Regions from separate parts of the Novosphingobium mississippiense genome, predicted to be linked through region 2. Evidence: predicted binding sites of a transcription regulator. Region 2 holds the regulator's gene; the other holds the start of a gene.

Region 1 (15,785 bases), 970 kb from region 2:
GTGAAGGCCGATGCCCAGGCCCGCTCCACATGCGGCCGCACTGCCACTTTCGCCAGTTCGGCCGCCAGTTGGCGTTCCAGCCCGGCGACGATCGGCGCCAGTTTCTTGTCGGCGGCCTCGGAAAGATCGATCCGCTTGCCCAGGAAATCGATGTGCGGGCTGTCGATCCAGCGATAGGTGATGTCCACCTTGCCGCGCAGCCGCCAGTCGGGCGTCAGGTCCAGGCGGACGCGTGCGGTGGCTTCGGCCCGTGCCGTCGCCGTCTCGTGCTTCAGCACGCCGGCAATGTCGCGCGCCTGCACTTGCGCGGTGATCGGCATCGAGAACACCACGTCGCTGCCCTTGCCGGTGAAGCGCAAGGGGCCGCGCCGTGCGGCGCCGACGATGTCGCACTTGATCCTGGGCGTCTTCACTTTGACGAACACGACCTTGACCTTTTTCGACGGGACGCAGTCCAGCCCGGACTTGTCGATCGACCATAGCGTGCGGGGTATTTCGCGCTCCAGCGCGGGGCCGATTGCGGAGGCATCGGCATCGATCGGCACCGTCAGCACCGAAGCCTGCGGCTCGACGACGATGGCGTCGTGGGTGCGCGGCGGCGGCCCTTCCTCTGCAGTGCGATGGCATCCCGCCGGCGCCAGCGCCAGCAGGATCAGGGTGGAAGAAACGCGCCTTGCCTTCATCTCACCTCGGATCCGCTTTCGCTGCCACTGGATTGACACGTACGCGAGTGGCCCGGGTTGTTCCAGCGCCGGGCATCGGGTGTTTCCGCTGGACGGAACGAAAGAAGCCGCAGTTCGTGCCGGGATTTCCCGTGGGTCAGGCTGGCCCGCCCCGCCCCGCCCCGATCCGTCCGCAACATCAGGTGGCGAACAACTGCCCCAGATCGGCGAAGGCCTTCATTTCGATGGCGTTGCCCGATGGGTCGCGGAAGAACATCGTCGCCTGCTCGCCCGCTTGCCCGGCAAAGCGAATGTAGGGCTCGATCCCGAAGGCGACACCCGCCTCTCGCAGGCGCAGCGCCAGCGCTTCCCAGTCTTCCATGGCCAGCACGATTCCGAAATGCGGCACCGGCACGCCATGCCCGTCCACCGGGTTGGAGCCGCTGTCGCCGCGCGCCATCCCGGGCACGAGATGGGCGACGATCTGGTGGCCGTAAAAATCGAAATCCACCCAGGATGCGCTGCTGCGGCCTTCGCGGCAGCCGATCAGGCCGCCCCAGAATGCACGGGCGGCATCAAGATCATGAACCGGAAAGGCGAGGTGGAAGGGGCGCAGGGTCATGGGAGTGAACTACCGTCGATCTTGGATGCACGCCACGGGAAACGCTGACCCCTGATGATGCCGCGAACCGGATCCGTTCAGCGGCAGCGCGAATAGTCGCCCGCGCGGCAGGCGGCAACGTCGCGACGCCACTTGGCCAGATCGGCCTTGTACTGGCGACGGGCCTGCGCATAATTGCGCGCATCGGCGCGCCCATCGTCGTCCCCGCGGTCGTCGTTGCCACGCTGGCCCCTGTAGGATTTCCAGCCTTCGGCATACTGCGCATCACGCTTGCGCACATAGGCCAATTGGTCCTGATTGAGCTTGCGGATGATGGCACGATCGCGGGCCACGGCATCGGGCGTCATCGTCGGATCGTGCGGATCGTCGGCCAGTGCCGGGCTCGATACGCCAGCCAGGATTCCACAGGCAAGCACCGGCGCGCCAAGCGCCAGCAGGATACGCGACCCCCTCATCATTATTCTCCGTCCCTGAGGTATTTGCGCCAAGCTCTGCCGCCGGGGGGCAGGCCGTGCAAAGCCTATGCGACGAATGGTGGCGTGCGGAGATGGAGTGTGCAGGGCCTGCGGTCAGCAGAGGGAATTGGCGGGAACCGGGATCGCCGCCCACGGGGGAAGGCGGCGATCCCGTCCCGTCAGCGCGCGGAACGCCCGGCGGTCGAACCGCGGGCAACCGCCAGGACGGCTACCTGCCCGCCGTGATCGCGAGCGGCGAGCACGGTGTCGCGCGCCGCGAATGCCTGTTGGGTGCTTTGGGTGCGGCATGTGCGCATGTCGGCATAGGCCGGCAGGTCGCGGATGTCGGCGCTGCCGCAAACATGGTCGACCGCCGTTGCGATGCGCGTATCCAGCTGCGCACGGCCTTGCGGCGTACCCAGATCGAGGTCGGCATAGTGGACCTCTTCGGTGGGACGATCCTCGACGACCATCATCGCCGCATCGGTTCCGGCGCGCGCCATGGCCGGCGCCGAAGCTGCCGAAACTACGAGAGCCGCGAAAGTCAGGACATTGCGAATGTTCGATTGCATCATGCTCGTATCTCCGTTCGGTCCGGGAACCTGCCCCGGCGCGGTGGTGGACTGCGAGCGACCCTCATGCTTGTGTCGATATTCGGACCAGTTGTCTGGTGGCTCTTATGGCGGCCGGTTTGCGAAGACCCGGGGCCGTGCCGGAACCCTGCCGCGCTTGCGGGCGCGACACGATTTTTCCTGAAGACCATGCTGCAGGATGCCGCATGGCCCAGTCTATTTCATTGGCTTGAAATATAAGTCCCCTTCGTGGAAAATGAGTTCCACGTCGATAAAAGTAATTTCAATGAGAAGTATTCTATAGGGTGTGTCTATTCGCCCATGCCACGGACGGCTTGCCGAAAGTTTCGGTGCGGCGTCCGATTGGTGCGTCCCTCCGGCCCGGTTTCATCCGGGCCGGGAGGAAGCTGCCGTTCACCTCTGCCGTTCACCTCTGGGCAAAAATCGCCAGGGTTTGCGGCGTCTTGGCCATGGCAAGGGTCTGTCCCTGGGCACGGGCGGCCATGTGCTGCGCGAAGAGTTCGTCACGGGCGGCATAGGCCCGCACGGTCGACTCGCCTCTACAGTCCATCATATGGCTCAACTCGTCGAGATTGCGGTAGTCTGCGGTGCCGCAGACGGTGCGAACGGCGGAATCGAGCCGCGTCGTCAGTCGATCGCGACCGGCCTCGCTGTCGAGGTTGAGGTCGTTGTACGTGACGAAGACGTGCGGCACGTTCGGGTCGATCGTGCGGTTCTTCACGATGACGTCCTCGGCGGCGGCGGGCATGGCAAGACCAAGCGCGGCGCCGAACAGGACGACGGAAGCGATCATGGAATTCCTGGACATCTTGGGTACTCCTCCTTCAAGGGCGCAGTTCCGCATCCCCGAAACCCGTGTTTCGCGGTGCAAGTGCTGCGGCGACCCTGTGCGATCTGAAAATATCCCTCTTGCACAGACGCTTGGCGCGGCCGTGCGCGATAATCCCCACACTCTTGTTTCGATCGGCAAATGAATGCTGTCGGCCCCTCACGATCGTTTCGGCTTTCCCTGATGTCTGGTATCTACTTATTTCAAGCAGATGGACATTTAAGCAAGAAGCGAGTCGTTATTCTTTTCGGGCAGCCTTTTTATTGCTGATCTCCGTGACGCTTTCAAGTCTGCAAACTAACGGATCGGTGAACTGCATTCGACGCCCGATGGACGACATTCCACCGCCGACGAAATGCATGATGGCCGGCAAAACGGCCGATTTCGCGGCAATGCGGGTGGTCCTGTTGCCATCCACGTTGCAAACCACGTTGCAATCGGGGCCGGCATTCCCACATGGCGGCCATGGTTGCGCGGCGCCTCGGCGTGCCTTGCGTATCGCGAACAAATCTGGAACATACCTCTCCCATGAGTCTCTCCCACATCACCGTCCGCGGCGCCCGTGAGCACAATCTCAAGGGTTTCGATATCGAACTCCCGCGTGAGAAGCTGATCGTCATCACCGGCCTGTCGGGCTCGGGGAAATCCAGCCTCGCGTTCGACACGATCTATGCGGAAGGCCAGCGCCGCTATGTCGAGAGCCTTTCGGCCTATGCGCGCCAGTTCCTGGAGATGATGCAGAAGCCGGACGTCGAGCATATCGACGGCCTCAGCCCCGCGATCTCGATCGAGCAGAAGACGACGAGCCGCAACCCGCGCTCCACCGTGGCGACGGTGACCGAGATCTGGGACTACATGCGCCTGCTGTGGGCGCGCGTGGGCATTCCCTATTCGCCCGCCACCGGCCTGCCGATCGAGGCACAGACCGTCTCCAACATGGTCGACCGGGTGATGGAACTGCCCGAAGGCACACGCGCCTACCTGCTCGCCCCGGTCGTGCGCGGCCGCAAGGGTGAGTATCGCAAGGAATTGGCCGAGTGGCAGAAGGCGGGATACACCCGCGTGCGGATCGACGGCGAACTCTACGCGATCGAGGACGCCCCCGCGCTCGACAAGAAGTACAAGCACGACATCGAAGTCGTGGTGGACCGCATCGCGGTGAAGGACGGCATCCAGACCCGCCTGGCCGACAGCTTCGAGCAGGCGCTGAAACTGGCCGAGGGGCTGGCCTATATCGACCTGGCCGACGGCGTGGTTCCCGGCCGTGAAGCGGAAGGGAAGGGCGCGAAGAAGACGCTCAAGGGCACCGGCCTGCCGCCCAACCGCATCGTCTTCTCCGAAAAGTTCGCCTGCCCGGTCAGCGGCTTCACCATCGAGGAGATCGAGCCGCGCCTGTTCTCGTTCAACGCGCCGCAGGGCGCCTGCCCGGCCTGTGATGGGCTGGGTGAAAAGCTGCTGTTCGACCCGCAGCTGGTCGTCCCGAACGAGCATCTCAGCCTCAAGCAGGGCGCGATCGTGCCCTGGGCCAAGTCCAACCCGCCTTCGCCTTATTACATGCAGGTGCTCTCCAGCCTGGCCGAGCACTTCGGATTCGACCTCACCACGCCGTGGGACGCGCTGCAGACCGAGCTGAAGATCGTCATCCTCTACGGCACCGGTGGCAAGGCCGTGCCGCTGACGTTCAAGGACGGCAAGAAGGAATACACGGTCAACAAGCCGTTCGAGGGCGTGATCGGCAACCTCAACCGCCGCATGATCCAGACCGACAGCGCCTGGATGCGCGAGGAACTGTCCAAGTTCCAGACCGCGCAGCCCTGCGAAACCTGCGAAGGCAAGCGCCTCAAGCCCGAGGCGCTGTCGGTGAAGATCGCCGGCAGCGACATTGCCGATGCCGCGCGCCTCTCGGTGGCGGACGGTTTCGCATGGTTCGGGGAGCTTGAGGGCAAGCTGACCAGCCAGCAGCAGCAGATCGCCAAGGCCATCCTCAAGGAAATCAACGAGCGGCTCGGCTTCCTCAACAACGTCGGGCTCGATTACCTCAACCTCGACCGTACCAGCGGCACCCTCTCGGGCGGGGAGAGCCAGCGCATTCGCCTCGCCAGCCAGATCGGCTCGGGCCTTTCGGGCGTGCTCTACGTGCTCGACGAACCCTCGATCGGCCTCCACCAACGCGACAACGACATGCTGCTGGAAACGCTGAAGCGCCTGCGCGATCTGGGCAACACCGTGATCGTCGTCGAACATGACGAGGACGCGATCCGCACCGCTGACCACATCGTGGACCTCGGCCCCGGCGCCGGCGTCCACGGCGGCGAAGTCGTGGCCGAAGGCACGCTGAAGCAGGTGCTGAAGAGCAAGAACAGCCTCACCGCCGCCTACCTCAACGGCACCCGCAAGATCGAGGTGCCGACGGAGCGCCGCAAGGGCAACGGCAAGAAGATCGTGGTCGAGAACGCCCGCGCCAACAATCTGCGGAACGTCACGGCGGAATTCCCGCTCGGCACCTTCTGCTGCGTCACCGGCGTGTCCGGATCGGGCAAAAGCTCGCTCACCATCGATACGCTGCAGGCCGGCGCCGCACGCCAGCTCAACGGCGCGCGCGTCGTTGCCGGGGCGCATGACAAGATCACCGGCCTCGAAAACTGCGACAAGGTGATCGAGATCGACCAGTCCCCGATCGGCCGCACCCCGCGCTCCAACCCCGCCACCTACACCGGCGCCTTCACCCAGATCCGCGACTGGTTCGCGGGTCTGCCGGAATCCGAGGCGCGCGGCTACAAGGCCGGGCGCTTCAGCTTCAACGTCAAGGGCGGCCGGTGCGAGGCGTGCCAGGGCGACGGCCTGATCAAGATCGAGATGCACTTCCTGCCCGACGTCTACGTCACGTGCGAGGAATGCCACGGCAAGCGCTACAACCGCGAAACGCTGGAAGTGAAGTTCAAGGGCCACTCCATCGCCGACGTGCTGGACATGACGATCGAGGATGCGGAAGAGTTCTTCAAGGCCGTGCCGCCGATCCGCGACAAGATGCACATGCTGAACGAAGTCGGCCTTGGCTACGTGAAGGTGGGCCAGCAGGCCACCACGCTGTCCGGCGGCGAGGCGCAGCGCGTGAAGCTCGCCAAGGAACTCGCCCGCCGCTCCACCGGGCAGACGCTCTATATCCTGGACGAGCCGACCACCGGCCTCCACTTCGAGGACGTGCGCAAACTGCTGGAAGTGCTCCACCGCCTTGTCGAGCAGGGCAATTCGGTGGTGGTGATCGAACACAACCTGGATGTCATCAAGACCGCCGACTGGATCATCGACATGGGCCCCGAAGGCGGCGTGCGTGGCGGGCAGGTGATTGCCGAAGGCACGCCGGAGGATATCGTGAAGGTGAAGAAGTCCTTCACCGGGCACTATCTGAAGCCGCTGCTGGGCAAGTGATCGATCCGCCGCGCCGGGGATACGCCTCGGCGCGGCGGACCGCTGCCAAACGGCACGTGTGAGCGGCATCACGCCCTTTGCCGCCACGGAGGCGTAGGGGCACGCTCAGTCATTCGCATGGTCAGCCGCGCCGTTTGGGCGCGAGACCCCGCGAATTGGCGCTTGTTTCGGGAGGGAGACATGCGCGCACACAGCAGAGCCAATGCCATCACCATCACCGTCCTGACGACTGCGCTTGCGGTCCTGCCGCAACCCCTTGCCGGCGCGAGCACCGCACCGCCCGCGGCGGACCCAGCCGGACAGATCGACCTGTTGCCGACCGCAGCGCCGGCCTCCCCATCGATCGCAACCCAACGCCGCGTGCAGGCGGAACCGACCGTGCGCTGCGACGATGGGCGCGGCGAGCAGGCCGGTAAGGATTTGCATCGTTCCGGCGTCCGCGTCCTGCTGCGGAGCAATGGCCGCACTTGGCGGCTCGATTTCAAACCGTCCGACGTGCGGCAGGGCTACGCCACCTGGAGCAAGTCACCCTACGCGATGATGTGAGGGCCTTGCTTGGCGGCTCTGCGCCGTATTCCGCCATTAAAAACCACACAGATCGTTCCCAAAAGCGGACGCTAGTGCCAGGCCATTTTCGTTCGACGGAGCGGGAGGGATCAAGAAAATGATATTATCAAGTTGGTAAATAACGATAATTCTATATCGCCATATTCCTGATCCCTCAAACGATCCCTCGTTACGAAACCTCTTCCATAACCTCGGGTTCCCGAGATTTTCCGCGCTTTACCGCAGTCTCATTTGCCTCAATCGGAAGCTTGGAATGATACCAGTCTAGACCAAGCAGTCCCAGATGCTCCTTCATTCCGCCTAGATCGAGATGCCAGCGCTTTTCCATAAAGCGGAGCAATTTCAGCCCCCGATCAGCAATCTGCTGCGGCCCCCATTCATCAAGACAAGAAACTTCGTTTTCCGCGTACGATCCGAAGCGAAAGCCAACAACTGCCTCTCCTTTGCCAACCACTTTCTCAGGAAACGGCTTATTAGAAAGGCTTGCATTCTTTGGCCGAGAAAGAGGCAAAAGGTTTCCGAGAGAGTTTCGCAATTGAACCTTTTGCTTATGCGTCAGTCCAGAAAACCTATCAACCCAATATTCAGCACGAGCCTGCTGCGGATAGATATGCTCCACCGTAATATAATCACTCGGACACTCTGCAAATGTCTTCCAATTGATTTTCTCTCTATTAGTTTTAGATTTATTTTGCAAATCTAGGTTATATTCATACAGAAAGTATCTTATCTTCGACCATCTGTAAAAACCCCTAACCTTAAATTGCTCCAAAATCCGAGACGAAATATTGTCCTTTTTAAGAAGCTCTGCCGTTGATTCATTGATTCGCCTAACAATGGCGTCGGAAGTTATTCGCTCTTGAGCAAAATCTTCTGCCAGCTTCACTGCCACAGTAGCGTACTCGTCACGATAATAATCAAAATACCTATCAATCAGAGCGCTTGCAAAAATTCGACGTTCAATCGCACTTAAAAGCGCGACCTGTTTCGTAGGATCGTCAACCTTTCTTAGAAACACCAACATCAGTGGATGATAAGACTCTGCACCAATTCTTTGCAGCTTATCCAACCAGATTTTTGTCCGCTCATCATACTGAGATTCAGCGGGATTGAAGATATCATACCAGATTTTTATGCTATCTTGGAGAGAGCTTACGTAGTCATAAACACTTAATAATGTGACCTTTTGCTCCGATGGGGCATCCTTGGCTACATTTTTCGGCACAAACATTTCTTCAAGCAGCGCAGCCGGATAATCATATCCGATATACTCCGCTGCCGTTTCTACAGCATTATCTACAGCACCAAAGTAAGTCACATAATGAGTGTATAAGAAGGCATCATCGCTCAGTGGTTTTTCTTTATTACGACCTAAGTTATGATAAATTGCTCGCCAACACTCATTTATGGCTTTTCTTAACTTCTGCCTTTCGTCAAAATCTTCATCGAATTTAATCGAAAGGTAGATGAGGCGATTCTTAAGGAGTTCCAGATAAGACAATGGCTTACCACGATTATTCATCGTCTCAAAGGCAATGCAGACATCAACATCATTAGAAATAGTAAATATGTTAAATAGAAGGTTTTGAGTCACCTTTCTATACAATATTTGCAATCCATCATTGTCTAGCGCCCCCACGCGTTCGGCAAAAAATGACTTAGCGCCTTCCAAATTACTTGTGTATACAGTCTGTTCTATATCACCAGATACGCGCTCGCCAAATATTTTGGACTTCAAGAAATTAAAACTCTTATCACTATCCTCATATCCGAATATGTAGGATCGGGATATAAATCCGTCCTTGGATTCAAATATAAACTTCTTTCTTATATCATCCTTGTCGGTATAATTTATCTTGTCGCCGTCATTTATTTTTTCAAGTATTACTTGAATTAATATGATTGCCGTGGTCAGCCGTTGCTGCCCATCAACAACAAAGTACGGCTCATAACTTTTAGAGCGAATGATCCACGCGTCGTCTTTCCAGCTATCGACAACAGCTTTAGGAACAGCCTCTAAGGTCAGAACGCCGGTATAGTGGTTCCGGTCTAACTCGAGTTGTTGCAAGTCTGACCAGAAATCCTTGAGCTGCTTTTCCGACCATGCATAGCCCCGCTGATAATCGGGTATCCGAAAGAGCCGTTCTGTAAAAATTTTCGATAAAGTAACGAGTTGATTATCCAAAACACCCTCCTGTTAGAGGTCGGTTCTGCACATGTCGAACGCAACCGCAAGCCCCTTTAGGTATACCCCATGGATACAAACTGTGAGGCGCGATATGTCGTCTCAATAGGGTTGTTAAGTCGACGCGGCATTTTCCTACACGTCCCCATATGCGATAAATGATCCGGTTCACCCCGGCGCGGCTGCGCCGGGGCTTTGGCTCCAGTCTTGGGGGTGAACCATGTCCGACCATTCACACTCTTCCTATCCCACCGCTGCCGGGCGGGGGTGGATTCCTGCTTCTCGCGATATCGGGTTGCCGGGGGAGTCCTTTCCGCGAACTCGGCGCTTGGGTGAGGGCGATCCCAGCTTGCGCTGGGATGACGTTGAGGGGGTGGGCGACGGTATGGGGCTGGGCGGCTCTGCGGGCTCGGGTGAGGCGGCGGGGCACAGTGACGCTCCTGACAGCGGGCAGGGCGCTTGGGCGCCGTCGGGCGCTCACGGAAGGTTTGGGGAGCGCGAGGGCGATGGCCCTCGCATTTTGTCTTCTTCTTCCTCCTTTGCCGATCTGGCGTTGGTGGAGGGGGCGAGTCCCCTCCACCATCCTTCGGATGGTCCCCCTCCCCGTGCCGGGGAGGACTTTTCATCTCACAATTCATGGACGGCTGAGCGCAAGGTTCGGTTTCTGCATCATCTCGCCGAGAAGGGCGATGTGCGCGCGGCGGCGGCGCGGGTGGGGATGAGCCGGCAATCGGCATATTTGCTCCGGCGGCGGGACGGTCTGTTTGCGCAGGGGTGGGCGGCGGCTCTGGTGCTGGCGCGGGCGCATGTGGAGGAAGTGCTGGCGACGCGGGCGCTCGATGGGGTGGAGGAGGCGGTCTTCTACCACGGCGAGCAGGTGGCGGTGCGGCGGCGGTTCGATGCGCGGCTGTTGCTGGCGCATCTGGCGCGGCTCGACCGGGCGGCGGAGGAGACCGAGGCGGGCGCCGATGCCGGGCGGTTCGACGAAGTATTGGCTTTGCTGGCGGGGGAGGCTCCCGGCGAGATGGCGTTGGCGGGCGTTCCGGGGCGCGCGCCACTGCCGCCGGAGCGGGCGGACTATGTTGCGGCGCTGGGCGATGCGCTGGCCGAGGCGGAGCGGGAGGCCTGGCTCGATGCGGCGGACGCCGGGGAGGATGTGGGCGACGCGCCCGATCTGGGCCGGGCCGAATGCCACGCGCTGGCGGCGGCCGAGTGGGACGGCTGGCAGGCCCGCGCCTTCGCGGCGGTGGATGCGGTGTTGGGGCAGGGCTGTGACGCGGCCGGGCCGATCGAGTTCAAGTCGATGGATGGGGCCGCTGTTGGCGGTGCGAGCGGCACGGTTCGGGCGGGTGTGGAAAGGGCTTGGCCGATTTCCGCTGGACCGTGTCAACCGTGTCAACCGGAGCGGGCAGGGCCGGCGCAGAAAAATGCGATGGCCGGGGAACCGGATGCCTCTGACGATGTTCTATTGGGTGAAGGCCGGCGCGGTGCTTCCCCCACCCCCCTCCGATACCGCGTCGGCCTAACCCCTCAGGATCAAGCAGCAGGACGCGGAAGCGGCGATCAGTTGTCGTCGTCCTCGTCGCGGACGGCGATTTCTACCTTGCCGGAACCGGCGCGGGAGATGCCGATCTTGTCGGCGGCGGCCTTGCTCAGATCGATCAGGCGGTTCGAATGGAACGGGCCGCGATCGTTGACGGTGACGATCACCGACTGGCCGTTGGCCGGGTTGGTGACGCGAACTTGCGAGCCGAGCGGCAGCGTGCGGTGTGCGGCGGTGAGCTGCGTAGGGTCGAAACGGTCACCGCTGGCGGTGCGGTTGCCGGCGAGTTCGCGGCCGTAGAAGCTGGCCATGCCGGAGCCGATGGTCTCGAACTCCTGCTCGTCGGCCTGGATGGCGTCCGTCAGCGGATTGGCGGGCAGGGCGGCCGGAGGCGGCGTCAGCGCGGCGGGCGGCACCATGGCCACCGGCGCGGTGATCGGCGCTTGCGCGGCAACGGGCTCTGCGCCCGGAAGTTTGGCCAGACGCCCCTCGGCAATCGCCGAAGAGGCAGGAGCTGCGATAAGCGAGGCCGTCGCAAGAACGAAGCCGAGGCGCTTGGCGCGAGCTTTAGGCGGTTGGTTTTGCTTCCCCGTCATGGGGATGGACTCCTACAGGCAGTTCATCGCCTTGAGGACCCATGGAAAAGCGGCCCGTCGCACTTTGGCAACGGGCCGCCGGATGTCGTTAACGCATTGAAAGGATTCGGATGGCCGAATCCGGGTGCTTACTTGGCGTCGCGCTGGGCCAGCAGGCGGAGTCGGAGGGCGTTCAGCTTGATGAAACCGGCCGCGTCCTTCTGGTCGTAGGCGCCGGCATCGTCCTCGAACGTGACGTGGCGTTCGGAGTAGAGCGAGTCCGGCGACTTGCGGCCGACGACCGAGGCATTGCCCTTGTAGAGCTTCAGGCGGACGGTGCCGTTCACCCGCTGCTGCGAGTGATCGATGGCGGCCTGCAGCATCTCACGCTCCGGCGCAAACCAGAAGCCGTTGTAGATGAGCTCCGCGTACTTCGGCATCAGCTCATCCTTGAGGTGGGCTGCGCCACGGTCGAGCGTGATCTGCTCGATCCCGCGATGGGCGCGGGCGTAGATCTCGCCGCCCGGCGTCTCGTACATGCCGCGCGACTTCATGCCGACGAAGCGGTTCTCGACCAGATCGAGGCGGCCGATGCCGTGCTTGCGGCCCAGTTCGTTGAGCGTGGTGAGGAGCGAGGCGGGGCTCATCGCGACACCGTTGAGAGCGACGCCGTCACCCTTCTCGAAGTCGATGGTGATGTATTCCGGTGCGTCCGGCGCGTCTTCCGGGTTGGCGGTGCGCGAGTAGACGTAGTCGGGGGTCTCTTCCCACGGATCTTCCAGCACCTTGCCTTCGGACGAGGTGTGGAGGAGGTTGGCGTCGGTCGAGAACGGGCTTTCGCCGCGCTTGTCCTTGGGGACGGGGATCTGGTGCTGCTCTGCCCAGGCGATCAGGGCGGTGCGGCTGGTCAGGTCCCACTCGCGCCAGGGGGCGATGACCTTGATGTTCGGATCGAGCGCGTAGGCCGAGAGTTCGAAGCGGACCTGGTCGTTGCCCTTGCCGGTCGCACCGTGCGCAACGGCGTCGGCGCCGGTCTCATGCGCGATCTCGATCAGGCGCTTGGAGATCAGCGGGCGGGCGATCGAGGTGCCGAGGAGATAGTCGCCTTCGTAGCGGGCATTGGCGCGCATCATCGGGAAGACGAAGTCGCGCACGAATTCCTCGCGCAGATCGTCGATGTAGATGTTCTCGTCCGGCAGGCCCATCAGCTTGGCCTTGGCGCGTGCGGGTTCGAGTTCCTCACCCTGGCCGAGGTCGGCCGTGAAGGTGACGACTTCGCAGTTGTAGGTGACCTGAAGCCACTTGAGGATGACGCTGGTGTCGAGGCCGCCGGAGTAGGCGAGGACGACCTTCTTGATGCTGTCGGACATGGGCGCGGGCTCCGCAGGAAAGGGCATGGGATTCGGGACGCGCGCCTATCAGCACGCGCCCCCTTGCGCAATGAAGGAAAGGTAAGGCCCTATTCGCCGAGCAGCGCAGCCTCAGCCACCGCCATGTAACCGCGGGTCAGCGGCAGGGTGCGGCGGTTGCGCGTATACTGGATCTGGTAGTTGCACATGCCGCCGCTTTCGAAGGCGGCCGTGGCGCCCGAGAGATAGAAGATCCACATGCGATAGAACCGCTCGTCCATCATCGCGACGATCGCCTGCTTGTTCGCGACGCAGCGCTTGTACCATTCGCGTAGGGTATAGGCGTAGTGGAGGCGAAGGTTCTCCACGTCCGTCGCGATCAGGCGGAACTTCTCGCTGGCCGCGACAGTCTCGCTCAGCGCGGGGATGTAGCCACCGGGGAAGATGTACTTGCGGGTGAAGGCATCGGTTGCGCCGGGGCCGCCCATGCGGCCGATCGTGTGGAGCAGCATCACGCCGTCATCGGGGAGCAGTTGTCCGCAGCCCTTGAAGAACTGCGCGAACTGCGCCTGGCCCACGTGTTCGAACATGCCGACCGAGACGATACGGTCGAACTTCTCGCCACGCGCCGCAAGATCCCGGTAATCGACGAGCTGGAACGTGCACTTGTCCGCCACGCCCGCCTGCTCGGCGCGTTCGCGGGCGAGTTCCAACTGCTCTTCGCTGAGCGTGATGCCCAGCACGGAGACATTGGCATGCTTGGCGAGATAGATCGCCATGCCGCCCCATCCACAGCCGATATCGAGCACGCGCTGGCCGGGCTCCAGCGCCAGCTTGGCGGCGATATGCGCCAGCTTGGCGGTCTGCGCCTGTTCCAGCGTCATGCCTTCGGGATCGGGCCAGTAGGCGCAGGAATACTGCATGTGTTCGATATCCAGGAACAGCTTATAAAGCTCGTTCCCGATATCGTAGTGGTGCGCGATGTTCTTCTTGGCGCTGGCGGCCTTGTTGATCCCGTCCACCAGCGTGACCAGCTTGCCGGTCACTTTTTTCAGCGCCGACTGTTCGTGCAGTTCGCCGCCCTTGTCCCATTTGGAATTGGCGCGCAGCAATTCGACGAGGCCCATGATGTCGTCATCATCGACGAGCAGTCGACCGTCCATGTAGGCTTCCGCCGCACCCAGGCGGGGGTCGGTCAGGATCTGCCGTTCGGCCTTGGCATCCGTGAAGCGGATGCGAACATCCGGAAAGCCGGCAGTCGCGGTGCCGAAGTGCTTTACGCTGCCATCGGGGCGGGTCAGTTCAAGCGTGCCCTGACGGACGCCGCGTTCGAGGAAGCGATCGAGAATTCCCATTGCCATCAGCCGTTTGTGAAGGGCGCTTGGGCCCGGAACAAGAAGTTTTCACGTGCGAATGTCGCAAGCGAAGGCGAGAAATCCGGCAGCTTTTCTCCTACTGCCGGGCAAGGAACAGCACATCGCGCGGCTGCGCGAGCAGGTGCTGGCCTGAATCAACGAAAAGCGTCTCTCCGCTCGCCAGCCAGCCATGCCCGAGGAACAGTGCGGCGTCGGCCACGTCGACGGGCGTGGTCTTGCGTCGGAGCAGGTTCAGCCGGTGCGAAACTTCGGTTTCCGCCTCGGTCTGGTCGTGGCTGGCCAGGATCGCGCCGGGCGCCAGCGCATAGATCCGATCCTCCTCACGCGGGCGTGCCATCGAGAGCATCGGCACTGTCGCGGCCAGCGCGTGCTTGCTCATCGTGTAGGAGAAGAAGTCGGGATTGGGATTGAGCAGCTTCTGGTCGGTCACGTGGATCACCCGTCGCCCGTGCGGGCTGCGTGAACGGGCAAGGAACGCCTGTGCCAGCCTGGCCGGGGTGCCCGCATTCACGCGCATCGCCTTTTCGAACGTTGCCGGTGCAAGATCCTGCGCGGTGTCGAGGTCGAACATGCCCGCGCAGTTCACCAGCACCCGCCAGTCAGGCAGCCGTGCGGCGAGGTCTTCGACCATGGCGACCGGGGCGTCCCAGTCGTCCAGTTCGCAGCTGACGATTTCGGCGCTGGGCAGTTCGGCGGCCAGCGCCTCTGCCTGTTCGCGCGATTGGCCGTAGTGGATCACCACGTGCCAACCCGCTGCGCCATAAGCGCGGGCGATGGCCGCGCCGATCCGCTTGGCGCCGCCGGTGACGAGCATTGCCGGCTTTGCGCTCACGCCCGGGCCGCTCCGTCGCCGGCTGGTTGACACAGTTGACACGGTTCAGGGAAAAATCCGCCGGCCTTCCCGACCGAGGCCGACAGGCATCGGTTCCAATCGCTTTCCGAGTGGGATGGGAGGGGGGAATTGCATCCGAACATCGCGCGCATAGGAGCATAGTCCGTCGGCTTAGGAAAGGCCCCTATCCACCGGGCAATACCTTGATTTCCCGTCCATTGATTTTTTGCCGAGGGGGCATAGGCTGCGCGCCATGATCCTTTTCGCGCTTCTTGCGGCAGCCGCCTCTTCTTCCGGGCCGACTTCCGCGCCGGCCTCCGCCGATCCACTGACGGCAGAGATCGCCGCGATCGATGACAAGGTCTTCACCGCGTACAACGCCTGCGACCTCGATACCTTTGCCCGCTATTTCGATCCCGATGTCGCTTTCTTCCACGACACCGGCGGCGCGACCTTCGATCGCAAGACGGTGGTCGACAACACCCGCAAGTACATCTGCGGCAAGGTCCGCCGCGAACTGCTGCCGGCCAGCCTGCATGTCTATCCGATCAAGGATTACGGCGCGATCGAGGAGGGGGAGCACTATTTCTGCGACCGCGCTTCCGGACAGTGCGAGGGGATCGCCAAATTCGTGATCGTCTGGGCGCGCCGTCAGGACGGTTGGCATGCCACGCAGGTGCTCAGCTATGGCCACCGCACGATGACCGAGGCGGAGCAGCGGGCGATACCGCAGGCGGAGCGATAGAGGGCCGGGCCATAGGCCAGCCC
Region 2 (15,785 bases):
CGCGGCCCGCAGCCGATAATCCCCACGCTTTGCACAAAACGCGGGCCGCAATCCTCCCATGCTTTCGATCCTCTCGGTCGTCCTGCCGATCTTCGCGCTGACTTTCGTCGGCTGGCTGACCCGCCGCGTCGGCATTTTCGGCCCACAATCGACCACCGAACTCAACCGTTTCGTCGTCTATCTGGCGCTGCCTGCGCTGCTGTTCGACATCGTCGCCAAGGCTAAGCTCGGCCAACTCTGGCAACCCGGTTTCGTTGCCGTCTTCGCGATCGGCACTTTCCTGTTCTTCGTGCTGACCGTGGCTGTCAGCCGTTGGATGGGCCGCAATATCGGCAATGCGGCGATCCTCGGGCTGAATTCCAGCTATTCGAACACGGCCTTCCTCGGCTTCCCGTTGCTGCTGGCAACCTTGGGCCCGGCCTCGCAGACGCTTACTCTCATCGCTACGATCAACACGGTATGCGTGCTGTTCGCGCTGGCCATCGTGCTCATTGAATTCGGCAACCAGAAGGGCGGCAACCCGGCGGTGATCGCCCTGCGCGTGCTTCAGGCGCTGTTCCGCAATCCGCTGGTGCTGGCGCCGCTGGCGGGCGCCGTGGTCATGGCCAGCGGCCTTGGCGTCGCCACGCCGCTCGATGCGTTCCTGAAGCTGCTGGGTTCTGCCGCCAGCCCTTGCGCACTCGTCTGCCTGGGCATGTTCCTGGCCGAACCGCGCGATAAGGGCGAGGGCTCGCTGGGCGAAACGGCCGTACTCGTGGCGCTCAAGCTCTTCGTCTACCCCGCCCTGACGTTGGCGCTGGCGCTATGGGTATTCCCCCTGCCCGTACCGCTGCGCAATGCCGCTGTCCTGCTGGCCGCGCTCCCCACCGGGACCGGCCCATTCATGCTGGCCGAATTCCACCGCCGCGAAGGCGCGCTGACGGCCAAAGTCATCCTGGCCTCCACGGTGCTTTCGGTCGGCACCGTGACGCTGCTGCTCTCGCTGCTGGGCTGATACGAAAAGGGCCGGTCCCACTGGGGAACCGGCCCTTCGCATTTCAAACCGCCTGCCTGATCAAACGAGGCGCGCCTGACGCAGCGCCGCGGCGATGAAGCCCTTGAACAGCGGGTGCGGCTCAAAGGGCCGCGACTTCAGTTCGGGGTGGAACTGCACGCCCACGAAGAACGGATGCTCCGGACGCTCGACAATCTCCGGCAGCAAGCCGTCGGGCGACATGCCCGAGAAGATCAGGCCGTTGCTTTCCAGCGCATCACGATACTTCGCGTTCACCTCGTAGCGATGACGGTGGCGCTCCGAAATCTCGGTCGAATCGTAGATCGAGGCAACGTGACTGTTGGCCGAGAGCATCGCCGGATAGGCACCAAGGCGCATGGTGCCGCCCAGATCGCCGCCTTCGGCCCGGGTCTGCAGGCCGTCCTCGGTCATCCACTCGGTGATGATGCCGACGACCGGCTCATCAGTCGGGCCGAATTCGGTCGAGCTGGCCTTCTCGATGCCGGACGCACGCGCGCCCTCGATGCAGGCCATCTGCATCCCAAGGCAGATTCCGAAGAACGGCACTTCCCGTTCACGCGCGAAGCGGACCGAAGCGATCTTGCCTTCCGAACCACGCTCACCGAAGCCGCCGGGCACCAGGATGCCGTGCATCGGTTCGAGAGCGGCGGCGATTTCCGAATCTTCCTTCTCGAAGATTTCGGCATCGATCCACTGGACGTTGACCTTCACGCGGTTGGCCATGCCGCCGTGAACCAGCGCCTCGTTCAGCGACTTGTAGGCATCGGGCAGGCCGACGTACTTGCCGACGACACCGATGGTCACTTCGCCTTCGGGGTGTTCGAAACGGTCGGTGATGTCGTTCCAGCGCGTCAGTTCCGGCGCGGGCGAGGACATGCCGAAGTGGTGCAGCACTTCCGCATCCAGCCCTTCCATGTGGTACTGCAGCGGAACGGCGTAGATGTTCGGCGCGTCGAGCGCGGGGATCACCGCCTGCGGGCGCACGTTGCAGAACAGTGCGATCTTGCGGCGCTCGCTCTCCGGCAGTTCGCGGTCGCAGCGGCACAGCAGGATGTCGGGCTGGATGCCAAGGCCGGTCAGTTCGCGCACCGAGTGTTGCGTCGGCTTGGTCTTCAGCTCACCCGCTGCCGCAATGTAGGGCACCAGGGTGACGTGGACGAAGCAGGTCTGTTCACGGCCCAGTTCGTTGCGCATCTGGCGCAGCGCCTCGACGAAGGGCAGGCCCTCGATATCACCGACGGTGCCGCCGATCTCGCAGAGCACGAAATCGAGGTCGTCGGTATCGGCCAGCGCGAAATCCTTGATCGCGTCGGTCACGTGCGGGATCACCTGCACGGTGGCGCCCAGGTAGTCGCCGCGGCGCTCCTTGGCGATGATGTCGCGATAGATGCGGCCGGACGTGATGTTGTCGCCCTGGTGGGCCGAGACGCCGGTGAAGCGCTCATAATGACCAAGGTCGAGATCGGTTTCGGCGCCATCGTCGGTCACGAAGACTTCGCCGTGCTGATACGGGCTCATCGTGCCCGGATCGACGTTCAGATAGGGATCGAACTTGCGGATGCGGACGCGATAACCGCGTGCCTGCAGGAGAGCCGCGAGGCTCGCCGCCATGAGACCTTTGCCGAGCGAGGAAACCACGCCGCCGGTGATAAAAATATGCCGCGCCATGGGAGTCGGCCCTTAAATTGCATGGGGGCACGAGGGCAAGAGCCCTGTGCCGCAATCCACAAAACAAAACAGATCAAATGCCGCCTGACAACGCCAGACGGCATTCGCGTTACAGTGATACGCCGGAAGTTACCGGGTCAGATCAGTGACCGGCAGCACCCGAAAGCGGATCGTTGGCCGGCGCCTGCTGACCTGCCGCCGGGCTGGCAGCCGGGCTTGCAGGGGCACCACCGGCCGGGGCGGCGGCCGGATTGGCCGCGCCGGCGAGCGGATCGGACTGCGCGGGCGCGGCAGGCGCCTGGGCAGCGGGGATCGCGTCACGCTGAAGCGAGGTGTCAACGTCGTCGCCGGTCTTGCCGACGGCCAGCGCCGCAAGGACGATCGAGAGAATCACGAAGACCGCGGCAAGGCCGCCGGTCGCACGCGTCAGGAAGTTTGCCGCGCCGCGGGCCGAAAGCATCCCCGAAGGGCTGCCGCCGACGCCAAGGCCGCCACCTTCCGACTTCTGCACCAGAATCACGAGCACCAGCAGAAGAGCGACGATCGCCTGGACAACGGTCAGGAAAGTGAACAGCATCGTGTAAATCTCAATCTTTCGAAGGGGGCGAATTATCGTCCCGCGATTCAAGCCGCGCAGATAGGCGCTGCAGCGCCCCTGCGCAAGCCATCAGCCGGATTCGGGCGACAATCCTTGCCCGCCCGACCCGGCAGAACCCAAAAACGGCTTCAGTCGGCGGTCAGCAGCGCCGCCGCACCGATGATGGCCGTGAAGCTTTCGGCGCTCAGGCTGGCACCGCCGACCAGTGCCCCGCCCACTTCGGGCACGGAGAGCAGTTCGGCCGCGTTCTCGGCCTTTACCGAGCCGCCGTAGAGAATGCGCACGTCCGCACCGCCTTCGCCATAAAGCGCGACAAGCTTTGCACGGATCGCCGCATGCATTTCCGCCACGTCCTCGATCGAAGGCACGCGGCCGGTGCCGATCGCCCAGACCGGCTCATAAGCGATCGAGAGCTTGTCCGGCGCCCCATCGGCACGCGGGCACGAACCCTCAAGCTGCCCGGCGACTACGGCAACGGCGTCACCGGCATCACGCTGGGCTTCGGTTTCACCCACGCAGAGAATCACGGCAAGGCCCGCACCAAGCGCAGCCTGCGCCTTGGCGTTGACGTCCGCGTCGCTCTCGCCGTGGAGCGTGCGCCGCTCCGAGTGGCCGAGAATGGTGAAGTCCGCACCGGCATCCTTCAGCATCGGGGCGGAGATGTCGCCGGTGAAAGCGCCGCTTTCCTCAGCCCGGCAGTCCTGACCGCCAACGCCGATCAGCTCCACCGTGTCACGCATCCGGAAAATCAGCGTGGCGGGCGGCGCGAGGGCGACCTGCACCTTCGGAAAGCGTGCAGCGGTTCGGTCGACCGCCCGTGCCTCGGCAAGCATCGCGCGCGTGCCGTGCATTTTCCAGTTTCCGACGATGTAAGGCAGTGCAGCCATTTTCAACTAAAACCCTGATTCATTTATCTGCATCCGGCTGCCCATCTACCGCTTCGTCTACCACGAGAGCGGGAATCGGCCGAACGCTTGCGAGGCGCTGCTAGGCAGCCGGGCCCGAATTGTCAAAATCCGGACACCCCCGAACAAGGCAAAACCGCCCGCACGGAATGCAACTCGGCGCATTGGCCGGCGCGTTGCCGCCGGTCCGGTTATCCGCTGCGCCGACCGGTTGCCTGCCGCCACCGCGGGACAGAAAGCCCATGCCGGCATCAGGCGCGACGTCAGCCATTGCAGGATTGCATTGCGCCCCCTAAAGCCTGCGCCCGCATCGGTTATGCCTTTGCGCTTGTCCGCACATTCGTTTCACGCTGATCGGCCGGTCCATGCTCTCATTCTTCCGTAACTTCCTGAAGTCCAAGATCGGTGCCGGCATTGCGCTGGCAGTGCTCGTGCTCATCACGCTTGCCTTCGCGGGTGGCGACATCAACGGCATGCGCGATTCCGCCGGCCTTGGCAGCGCCACGGCGATAGCGACGGTGGGCGGCAAGAATATCGAGGCGACCGAACTGTCGACCGCCGCAAACTCGCAGCTTGAACAGATCAAGCAGCAGAACCCCACCGCGACGATGAAGATGCTCGTCGCCGAAGGCGGCCTGGACCATATTCTTGACGAGCTGATCGCCCGTACCGCCATCGGCGTGTTCGGCAAGGACGTGGGCGTCGTTGCCAGCAAGCGCCTGGTCGACAGCGAAATCAGCCGCATTCCCGCGTTCCAGGGCGTAGACGGAAAGTTCAGCCAGGACACCTTCCGCCAGTTGCTGGCGCAGAAGGGCATTTCCGAACAGGCGCTGCGCGACGATTTCTCGCAGGGCCTGATCGCCCAGCAGGTGATGGTGCCGGCGCAGTTCGGTGCGACGATGCCGCTTTCGCTGGCACAGCGCTATGCCACCCTGCTCGACGAAAACCGCAAGGGCCAGGTCGTCACTCTGCCCTCGATCGCCTTCGCCCCCACGCAGGCGCCGTCGCAGGCCGATCTGGAAGGCTTCTACAAGAGCCACACCAACATGTTCGTGCGCCCGGAACGCCGCGTGATCCGCTACGCCACCTTCGGCGAGAACACGCTGCAGAACGTCGCTGCGCCGACCGATGCCGAAATCGCCAAGCGCTATGAAGCGGATAAGCCCGCGCTGTATGCTGCGCGCGATGCCCGCAAGATCACCCAGTTGATCGTGCCGACCGAAGCCGCCGCCAAGGCCGTCGCCGCCGAAGTCGCGGGCGGCAAGTCGCTGGAACTGGCCGCCACCGAAAAGGGCCTGTCGGCTGCCAAGCTTGAATTCTTCAGCCATGACGAACTGGCCAGCCAGTTCTCGCCGGCCCTTGCCGACGCCGTGTTCGCCACCCCCGTGGGCAAGCTGGCCGCGCCGCAGAAGAGCGCGCTGGGCTGGCACCTGATCCGCGTGGAGCAGGAACAGAAGACCGCCGAGCGCCCGCTTGCCGCCGTTCGCGAAGAGATCGTCACCAAGCTGACCGCCGAGAAGCGCCGCACCGCCTTCACCGACCTGCTGTCGCGCATCGATGACGAGTTCACGAAGGGCGCAAGCCTGGTCGAAGTCGCCAAGGCGATCGGCGCCACGGTCACGACCACGCAGCCTGTCACCGCTACGGGTGCCGTCTACGGAAAGCCGGGCGAAACGGTTCCCACCGAACTGCAGCCGATCCTGTCGACCGCATTCTCGATGGATCAGGAAAAGCCGCAGCTGGGCCAGCTCACCCCTGGTACGACCGCCACTCCGGCCACCGCTGGCTACGTCCTCTATGACGTGACGCAGATCACCCCCTCCGCCCCGGCGCCGCTCAAGGAAATCACCGCCGACGTGACCGAAGCATGGAAGCTGGACAAGGGTTCGGTCGACGCCAAGGCCGCCGCACTCAAGCTCATGGCTGCCATCCGTGGCGGCAAGCCGCTGAACCAGGCCGTTGCCGCGCTCGGCAAGACGTTGCCCGCCGTGCAGGACGTGACGATGAGCCGCCCGATGCTGACCGAGGCCATGCGCCAGGGCCGCCAGGTTCCTCCGCCGGTCTCGCTCCTGTTCCATATGGCCAAGGGTACCGTGAAGGTGCAGTCGGCCGGTGCCGGTCGCGGCTGGTTCGTGGTCGCGTTGAATGACGTGATCGCACCCAAGGCAGAGAACGACGTCGTGGTGAAGGGCACCCAGCGCGAACTCTCCAGCCAGCTCGGCACGGCCTATACCGAGGCGCTTGCCAACGCGATCAAGAAGCAAGTCGGCTTCCAGAAGCACGACGCGGCCATCAAGACGGTGCACAACCAGCTTGCCGGCACGGCCGCCCCCGCCAACTGATACTCCCGAGAAAAGAAGGACACCCATCGGCATGAAGCGCGAATCGGATCGCGAAGAGGCATTGTCACGGCTGCGCGAGGGTAAGCCCGCGCTGCTCTGGCGCAGCCTCGTCGCCGATACCGAAACGCCCGTTGGCGCCGCGCTCAAGCTCTTCACCGAAGGGCGCGGCGACTTCCTGCTCGAATTGGTGGAAGGCGGCGCCGTGCGCGGCCGCTACAGCCTGCTCGGCCTCGATCCGGACCTGGTGTTCCGCGCCGAAGGCCACGCCTGCGCGATCAACCGCAATTGGCAGCATGATCGTGAGGCGTTCGAGCCTTTGCCCGGCGATGCCCTTGCCGAACTGCGCGGCCTGGTCGAATCATGCCGGTTCGACGTTCCCGCCGAACTGCCCAAGGCGCTGGCCTGCCTGGTCGGCTACTTCGGATACGAGACGATCGGTCTGGTCGAAAAGCTACCGCGCGCGCCGCAGAGTGCGCTCGAACTGCCCGACATGCTGTTCGTGCGCCCCTCGGTGATCCTCGTGTTCGACCGGCTGAGTGACGAACTGTTCTGCGTCACCCCGCTCTGGCCGGAAAACGGCGCGCCCGAGAGCCTTGTCGACACCGCCGCCGAGCGGATCGATGAAGCCCTGCGCAAGCTGGCAGCCCCCTTCCCCGCCTCGCCCGCGATCGCGGACCTGCCGGAGCCGGAGCGCACGCCGGTCATGGCGGCCGACGACTACAAGGCGATGGTCACCCGCGCGAAGGACTACATCGAAGCGGGCGATATCTTCCAGATCGTGCTGGCCCAGCGTTTCACCTGCGAATTCCCGCTGCCGCCGGTCGCGCTCTATCGCGCCCTGCGCCGCATCAATCCTTCGCCGTTCCTCTATTTCCTCGACCTGCCCGGCTTCGCGCTGATCGGTTCGAGCCCGGAAATCCTGGTCCGCGTGCGGGAAGGCGAAGTCACGATCCGTCCGATCGCCGGTACCCGCCCGCGCGGCAAGACGGTGGCCGAGGACAAGGCCAACGAAGTCAGCCTGCTGGCCGATCCCAAGGAACGCGCCGAGCATCTGATGCTGCTCGACCTCGGCCGCAACGACGTGGGCCGCGTCTCCGCCGCCGGCACCGTCGAAGTGACCGACAGCTACACGATCGAGCGCTACAGCCACGTGATGCACATCGTCTCGAACGTGATCGGCCGGCTCGACACGAAGAGGCACGACGCCATCGACGCAGTCTTCGCCGGCTTCCCGGCAGGCACCGTCTCGGGCGCACCGAAGGTCCGCGCCTGCGAGATCATCGCCAGCCTCGAACCCGAAACGCGCGGTGCCTATGCCGGCGGCGTCGGTTACTTCGCACCGGACGGCTCGGTCGATTCGTGCATCGTCCTGCGCACCGGCGTGCTGAAGGACGGCGTACTGCACGTGCAGGCCGGCGCCGGCATCGTTGCCGACAGCGATCCCGACTACGAACAGCGCGAGTGCGAAGCCAAGTCGGGCGCCCTGTTCGCCGCCGCCCGCGAAGCGATCCGCGTCGCCGGAGAACCGGGTTTCGGCCAGTGACGGGGCCAGTAACGGGTTCCGGACAGTGAGACGCGCCGCTCTGGCGGCTGCGTTCACCCTCGTTGCCTGTTCGTCAGGCGCCCAGCAGCCGCAAAAGCAGGCGGAAGCCCCGCCTCCGCCGCCCTGCGAAGGCGCTTCGTTCGAAGGCGCGAGTTTCACGCATTGCACCGCCACGCCCGGTCGCCACACGATCCACCTCGTTCTGGGGCCGAAGAATGGCGCGCCCTATCGCAGCCTGTCGCAACTGGCCGTAAGCCGCCCCTCGGGCAACCCGGCGGTTGCCTTCGCGATGAATGGCGGCATGTTCGATGGGGGCGGCAAACCCATCGGCTATGCCGTGATCGACGGCCAGCGCGTCCACGCGATCAACACCAACAAGGGCTGGGGCAATTTCCACCTCCTGCCCAATGGCGTGTTCTTCGGCGATGCCACCGGCCATTGGCAGATTCGCACGAGCGAGGACTTCGCCGCCCATGTCGACAACCGGCCGGACTTCGGCACCCAGTCGGGCCCGATGCTGGTGATCGACAGTAAACTGCACCCGAAGATCGATACCGATGGCCAGTCTCTCAAACTGCGCAATGCCGTAGGTGTCGACCGGCAAGGCCGTGCCCACTTCGTCATCTCGGACGAGCCTGTCTCGTTCGGCAAGCTGGCGCGGTTGTTCCGCGACAAGCTGAATTGCCCCAACGCGCTGTTCCTCGACGGCAGCGTGTCCTCGCTGTGGGACCCCGAACATGGGCGCGTGGACGGCGGACCGCCGCTCGGCCCCTTGATCGTCGTCGAGAAAAGCGCAAAGGGCTCTAACGGAAAGGACAGGCCATGATCCTCGTCATCGACAACTATGACAGCTTCACCTGGAACCTGGTCCATTACGTGATGGAACTGGGCGCCGAAGTCGAAGTGGTGCGCAACGATGCGCTTTCGGCCGGGCAGGCGATCTCCAGCGGCGCGCAGGGCTTCCTGATCTCGCCCGGCCCCTGCACCCCGAACGAAGCCGGCATCAGCCTGGACCTTGTGGGCGCGGCGGCAGATGCTGGAAAGCCGCTGCTGGGCGTGTGCCTGGGCCACCAGTCGATCGGCCAGTACTTCGGCGGCAAGGTCGTGCGGGGCGGGCTGATGCACGGCAAGACCTCGCCCGTCACGCATGACGGCACCGGCGTCTTCGCCGGATTGCCCTCCCCCTTCACCGCCACGCGCTATCACTCGCTGATCGTCGAGGACATTCCGGAGACGCTGGTGGTCAACGCGCGTTCGGACGACAATCACGTCATGGGCTTCCGGCACGCCACGCTGCCGATCCACGGTGTGCAGTTCCACCCGGAAAGCATCGCCACCGAACACGGCCACGAAATGCTGGCGAACTTCCTGCGGTCCTGCGGCATCGAGCCCAAACTGCCTGTTCGTCTCGACACCGGCCTGAAAGTAGCATGACGACGATGATCCTGCCCGATCCTCTCCACCCCATCGAGGAAGCCGAGGCCGAAGAAGCTTTCGGCGCCATTCTCGACGGACGCGTGGGTGACGACGCCGTGGTCCGCTTCCTCCTCGCCCTCACCGAACGCGGTGAGACGGCGAGCGAAATCGCCGGCGCCGCGCGCGCCATGCGCAGCCGAATGATCCCGATCGAGGCCCCCGCCAATGCCATCGACGTCTGCGGCACCGGCGGCGATGGACATCATACGCTCAACGTCTCGACCGCGGTATCGCTGGTGGTCGCCGCCTGCGGCGTACCGGTGGCCAAGCACGGCAACCGCGCCGCCAGCTCGAAGGCCGGCGCGGCCGACACCCTCGAAGCGCTCGGCCTCAATCTCGACCGCGCTGCGGAAACGGCGGAAGAGACGCTGGGCGACCTCGGCATCTGCTTCCTTTTTGCCGCGCGCCATCACCCGTCGATGGGCCGCATCATGCCGATCCGCAAGGCGATCGGCCGCCGCACCATCTTCAACCTGATGGGCCCGCTGGCGAACCCGGCGAACGTGCGCCGTCAGCTCGTCGGCATCGCCCGCCCCGCCTATGTGCCGATCTATGCCGAAGCGCTGATGAGCCTGGGCAGCGAGCACTCCTTCGTCATCTCCGGCGACGAAGGGCTCGACGAGCTGAGCCTCGCGGGCGGCAACGAAGTGGCCGAAATCAGGCATGGTGAACTGTCCATGCGCCGCATTTCGCCCGAAGACGTTGGTTTGGCGGTCTCGCCGGTCGGCGCCATTCGGGGCGGCGATGCGGCCCACAATGCCGATGCGCTCCGTCGCCTGCTGCTTGGCGAGCACGGGCCTTATCGCGATGCCGTGCTGCTCAATGCCGCCGGCGCGCTGATCGTCGCGGGCGAGGTGGAAACTTGGCGCGAAGGCGTGGAGGAAGCGGCCGAGGCCATCGACAAGGGCCTCGCCAACGCTCTGCTCAACTGCTGGATTTCCGCGCTCAAGGCTTGAGCCGCGCGAGAGGGTTATAATGTCCGACAAGCTTACCGAGATCTGCGACACCAAGCGCGAGGAAGTTGCCGAGCGCAAGGCTGTGGCCACCATGGCCGACCTCGACGCGCACGCCGCGCACCAGACCGCACCGCGCGGTTTCGAAGCGGCCTTGCGCGCCAAGGCGGAAAGCGGCTTCGCGCTGATCGCCGAAATCAAGAAAGCATCGCCGTCCAAAGGACTGATTCGGCCTGATTTCCGTCCTGCCGAACATGCCATCGCCTACGAGCGCGGCGGCGCCGCATGCCTGTCAGTGCTGACCGACGCGCCATACTTTCAGGGCCACGAAGATTTTCTGATGGACGCCCGCGCGGCCTGCGCGCTGCCGGTAATCCGCAAGGACTTCATGGTCGATCCCTGGCAGGTCGCCGAAGCCCGCGCGATCGGCGCCGATGCGATCCTGATCATCGTTGCCGCACTGGACGACGTACTGATGGCGGAGATCGAGGCTGCCGCGCACGAACGCGGCATGGATTGCCTCGTCGAAGTTCACAACGAATTTGAGATGGACCGCGCAAGCCACCTGAAATCGCGGCTGATCGGCGTGAACAATCGCGACCTCAAGCGTTTCGTCACCGACATCGGCACCACCGAGCGGCTCGCTCCGCTGGCCCCCGCCGGCACGCTGCTCGTTGCCGAGAGCGGCATCAATACTCACGCGGATCTCGAAAGGCTCGCAGGTTGCGGCGCGCGGACTTTCCTCGTCGGCGAGAGCCTGATGCGTGAGGCTGACGTCGAGGCGGCGACCCGCGCACTGCTGACCGGCGCCTGATCCTCAGGCCAACGGCAACAACAATTCGGTAAGCGCCTCTGCCGCAGACACCTGCGGATAGAGGCGCACCCGCTCGCAGAACAGCGGAAAATCGCGCAGGGCCTCTCCACTGGAAGGCAGCCAATCGCGATAGAGGCGCATCGCTGGCTCTTCCAGGTCCATCGCTGGGCCGTTCACGGCCAGAACCGCGCAGCGCCCGCCGGGAATTTCCGCCACCCGGACCCGGCCGTCTCCGACAAACCGCGATGGCACGCAAGCGCAAAGCCAAACGCGATGATCGTCTTCAGGCGTTGTACGCGGATCGGTTGGAAAAACGTTGAAAGTGCGGCTTTTATTGGGCGTAAACCCCGCCTCGCGCCGCCAGTCGATAAACCTGCGAATGGTATCGCCGATGCGCTCGGGATCGCCGCGATGCTCCATTATCGCTACGCGAACGGGCGCGAATTCCCTGATTTCGATTTCTGCCGTCATGGTGTCCACCATGGTCCTGTTCCTTGCTGTCTGAAGCGAGGCGCTCACTGCCTCCCACGCCGACCAGTCCGGTGCGGAGCGAAATGCCGATGGTGCCTGGCCGAACTTTGCCCGAAACGCCCGGGCGAAGGCTTCGGGCGTTTCGTATCCGGCATCCAATGCCGCATCGATCACGCGCGTGCCCGGCCTGAAGGCAAGTTGCATCCCGGCGCGATGCAGCCGCGAAAGCTGCACAAAGCGCTGAAGCGGCATCCCGCACAGCGCGCGGAACTGGCGATGAAAGTGATACGGAGAAAACCCCGCCCAAGCTGAGACCGTTTCGAGATCGAGTGCGGGATCCGGTTCGGCTTCAATCCGCTCCACCACGCGCGCCATCCGTTCGAGATAACGGCGCTGGAACAGCTCAGATGATTTCGAGGTTTGCGTCATGGCCACCGTATTGGCACGAATGGAGCAGGCCAGCCTGACCGATCTTGCGGAATTTGCCTTGCCGTCCCTGTCCTACGGTGGCGAAATCTGCCATCGCAATGCCATGACCTGTCGCCCGTTCCTTATTGAAAGCGCGAAAATCCGCCAGTTCGGCGTCGATCGCCTTTTGACTTCTGGACCGTGTCAACTGTGTCAACCGACCTGTCACCTTGTAACGAGCCTCCCGAAATGACCAAGAGCCTCACCCACATCGATTCGGATGGCACCGCCCGCATGGTGGACGTCGGCGCCAAGGCAGAAACCCAGCGCCTGGCCATCGCATCGGGGATCATCACCATGACCGCAGATGCGCTCGAAGCGATCCGCGCCGGCAACGCCCCCAAGGGCGACGTACTGGGAACGGCACGCATCGCCGGCATCATGGCGGCCAAGAAAACATCCGAACTGATCCCGATGTGCCACCCGCTGCCGCTTGATGCCGTCAACATCGATTTTCGTTTCGAGAACAATGGCATCCGCGCCATCGCCACCGCCTCGCTCACGGGCAAGACAGGAGTTGAAATGGAAGCGATTACAGCCACTTCCGTATCGCTCCTGACAATCTATGACATGGCCAAGGCCCTCGACAAGGGCATGGTGATCGGCGAGATTCGCCTCATCGAAAAGCGCGGCGGAAAGTCCGGCGTGTGGATGGCGGCCGGCACGATCTGATGACCGGACATCCCATGCTCACGCTCGAAGAAGCTCAGGCCCAATTGCTCCGGCTCATCGAACCGCTACCAATCGAGCGCGTCGATGTCCCCGGCGCCCTCGGCCGCTATCTGGCCGAACCCTTGCTCGCAAGACGGACGCAACCCGCACATGACGTCTCGGCGATGGATGGCTACGCGGTGTCCGAAGGCGACATCTCCGGCCCGTGGCATGTCGTGGGTGAAAGCGCAGCCGGGCACCCTTACGATGCGGCCGTAACGCCGGGGCAGGCGGTGCGCATTTCCACCGGCGCCCTGCTCCCCGTCGGAGCGGGTGGCGTCATCCTGCAGGAAGACGTCAGCCGCGATCAGCATCGCGTCACGCTCACCGGCGAAGGCCCCTCTCCGCTGCATAAGCATGTTCGCCGCCAGGGAATGGACTTTCCCGAAGGCCAGGAAATCCTTCCCTCAGGCACCCGCATCGGCGCAGCTCAGGCCGCACTCGCGATCGCCGCGGGACACAGGCATCTGCCGGTTCGCAGGATACCCCGCCTCGTTGTGATCGACAGCGGGGACGAACTGGCCGCTGATCCAGAATGCTGCGAACCGCACCAGATACCCGCCAGCAACGGCGCGATGCTCGCCGCAATGGCGCAGAGCCTTCCGGTCGAAGTCAACCGAATCGGCCCGGTGAGCGACAATCTCGACGCCTTGATCCACGCCTTCGAATCCGCTGGCGATGCAGACATCATCGTCACCAGTGGCGGTGTTTCCGTCGGTGATCACGATCTTGTCCGCCCCGCACTGGAAGCATGGGGTGCGGATCTGGATTTCTGGCGCGTGGCAATCCGGCCGGGCAAGCCGCTGCTCGTCGCCCGCAAGACACATGGCGCCCGCCAACAGATCGTCATCGGATTGCCCGGAAATCCGGTTTCCAGCCACGTCACCGCATATCATTTCATGCTGCCTGCTCTTCGCGCATTGCTCGGCGCAAATCGGCCTGCGCCTATGCCGTTGCTAAGCCGGCTGGCCACACAACTGCCGCCCTGTGGCAATCGGCGCGAATTTCTGCGCGGCCTTTGGGATGGAGAAACCGTGGCCGTGCATACCCTCCAGGACAGTGGCGCGCTGGTCTCCTTGGCCACAAGCAATATCCTTATCGACCGCCCTGCCAACGCACCTGCAGCGCAGCCCGGCGATCCGGTTTGGGTATACTTGCTCCAAAATGGCGGTATTGCTTGACGTTACCGGATTCGTTGCTTAATTGTTCCCTCATTGTTCGCGAACGAACCTCCATGTGTTCCTCGCGAAAGGAACAGGCCGCCGATCGCGGCCATGCAGGTGAGGCAGCCAGATGTTGACGCGCAAGCAGCACGAATTGCTCCGGTTCATACAAGTGCGCCTGGAAGAGAGCGGCGTCTCGCCCAGCTTCGAAGAAATGAAGGATGCACTGGACCTCAAGTCGAAGTCCGGCGTGCATCGTCTAATTTCGGCGCTGGAAGAGCGTGGCTTCATCCGCCGCCTGCCCAACCGGGCCCGCGCTCTCGAAGTGCTTCGCCAACCCGACGACGTTACCAACAAGGCGCCTGCCCCTGTGGCACCGCGGGAAGCGCCCGTCGCACTGCGCCCAGCACCGCGCGCGCCCGAGCCGGCCAACGACGTGATCGAGATTCCGCTGCACGGCCGCATTGCTGCTGGCGTTCCGATCGAGGCTATCGAAGGCCAGTCGATGCTGCCGGTGCCGGCAGCGCTGCTGGGCTCCGGCGACCATTACGCGCTTGAAGTATCTGGCGATTCGATGATCGAGGCGGGCATTCTCGATGGCGACCTTGCGCTCGTTAAGCGCACCGATACCGCGCGTGATGGAGAAATCGTGGTCGCGCTAATCCGTGGCGAGGAAGCCACCCTGAAGTATCTGCGCCGCGACGGCCCCAAGGTTCGGCTCGATCCGGCGAATGCCGCATATGAAGCGCAGATCTATGGTGCCGAGGAAGTGCAGGTTCAGGGCAAGCTGGCAGGTATTCTGCGCCGATATCACTGAGAGACAGCGACTCTGGCGGCATGAATTTGTCGCCGGAATTCCTTACAGGCTCAAGGCTGGTCGCATTTCTCAGGGATGCCACCAGCCATGATCCCCTTGGCTCTGGGCAACCGTTCGCAACACCTGCCCCTTCAGATCTATGGCGATGCCACCGGTCTGCTTCAGCATCGGGCGATCAATCTTCAACCATCGGGGCTTGCAGCCTTGCGGCAATGAACGATCGGCAATGACGATGTCGGCGCGATCACAGGCGCGGGCCAGCGAAGGGATCGGGACATAGGCGTCGCTCCGCGCGATCAGAACATGCCACGCCCTCCCACCTCGCTGAAGGGTCGCCGCACAAAAGTCCTGATTGCATCGCACCTGAGGCTGCCCGGCGAGCGGAAGCGGAGCTTCATGCTGCCCGGCGGCCTCCATCAGATTATCGAGAGCGTAGCCGCTCTTGCTTTCCCGCAGCACGGCCAGACGTTTACCATCAACGGCCATGCCAATGTAGTGGCCATCGCTACTCACCAGAATGTCGGGCGGAACGACAAACGCCAATCCAACGACACCTGCAATCGCCGGGATCAGGCCAAAGAAGCGCTCTTTTCCCGACCACAAGGCCAGCCATAGGCCGCCAGCCACAAAAAGCAGGAAATGCGGCGTCCCCATGACCGGAAGCAGGCGAACCGCCCCCGGAAGGTCCGAGACGACATGAGCCAAGCCGAGAAGCAACGCTATCGCGTGATCGGCAAGCCACCACAACGGCGCCCCAAGGCCGACGATGTCGAGAATGAGCGCCATCGCCACCAGCGGCATCACTGCGAAAGTCGTCAAGGGAATTGCGACAAGATTGGCC

What was found. Region 2 encodes LexA, which represses DNA repair genes until DNA is damaged. Its sites were predicted from a motif close to GTTCCNCNCTTGTTCT; they were not measured.
Region 1: the regulator LexA is predicted to act here: its motif matches at 3,663-3,678, upstream of uvrA (excinuclease ABC subunit UvrA).

Annotation. Positions count from the first base shown of each region.
Region 1 is NZ_CP147001.1:414,790-430,574, forward strand. It holds gene WBP06_RS01960 (DUF4403 family protein) at 1-683, opposite strand, end outside; gene WBP06_RS01965 (VOC family protein) at 862-1,284, opposite strand; gene WBP06_RS01970 (hypothetical protein) at 1,362-1,739, opposite strand; gene WBP06_RS01975 (UrcA family protein) at 1,919-2,314, opposite strand; gene WBP06_RS01980 (UrcA family protein) at 2,739-3,140, opposite strand; gene uvrA (excinuclease ABC subunit UvrA) at 3,690-6,590, shown strand; gene WBP06_RS01990 (hypothetical protein) at 6,771-7,136, shown strand; gene WBP06_RS01995 (DUF262 domain-containing protein) at 7,327-9,342, opposite strand; gene WBP06_RS02000 (hypothetical protein) at 9,977-10,537, opposite strand; gene WBP06_RS02005 (septal ring lytic transglycosylase RlpA family protein) at 10,906-11,481, opposite strand; gene WBP06_RS02010 (argininosuccinate synthase) at 11,610-12,830, opposite strand; gene WBP06_RS02015 (class I SAM-dependent methyltransferase) at 12,920-14,164, opposite strand; gene WBP06_RS02020 (SDR family oxidoreductase) at 14,262-14,999, opposite strand; gene WBP06_RS02025 (nuclear transport factor 2 family protein) at 15,271-15,762, shown strand.
Region 2 is NZ_CP147001.1:1,387,656-1,403,440, reverse strand. It holds gene WBP06_RS06580 (AEC family transporter) at 59-994, shown strand; gene WBP06_RS06575 (CTP synthase) at 1,055-2,683, opposite strand; gene secG (preprotein translocase subunit SecG) at 2,826-3,257, opposite strand; gene tpiA (triose-phosphate isomerase) at 3,410-4,168, opposite strand; gene WBP06_RS06560 (SurA N-terminal domain-containing protein) at 4,552-6,528, shown strand; gene WBP06_RS06555 (anthranilate synthase component I family protein) at 6,560-8,071, shown strand; gene WBP06_RS06550 (phosphodiester glycosidase family protein) at 8,097-8,897, shown strand; gene WBP06_RS06545 (anthranilate synthase component II) at 8,894-9,505, shown strand; gene trpD (anthranilate phosphoribosyltransferase) at 9,511-10,503, shown strand; gene trpC (indole-3-glycerol phosphate synthase TrpC) at 10,523-11,314, shown strand; gene WBP06_RS06530 (GyrI-like domain-containing protein) at 11,318-12,214, opposite strand; gene WBP06_RS06525 (hypothetical protein) at 12,189-12,410, opposite strand; gene moaC (cyclic pyranopterin monophosphate synthase MoaC) at 12,443-12,925, shown strand; gene WBP06_RS06515 (molybdopterin molybdotransferase MoeA) at 12,940-14,145, shown strand; gene lexA (transcriptional repressor LexA) at 14,258-14,944, shown strand; gene WBP06_RS06505 (ComEC/Rec2 family competence protein) at 15,014-15,785, opposite strand, start outside.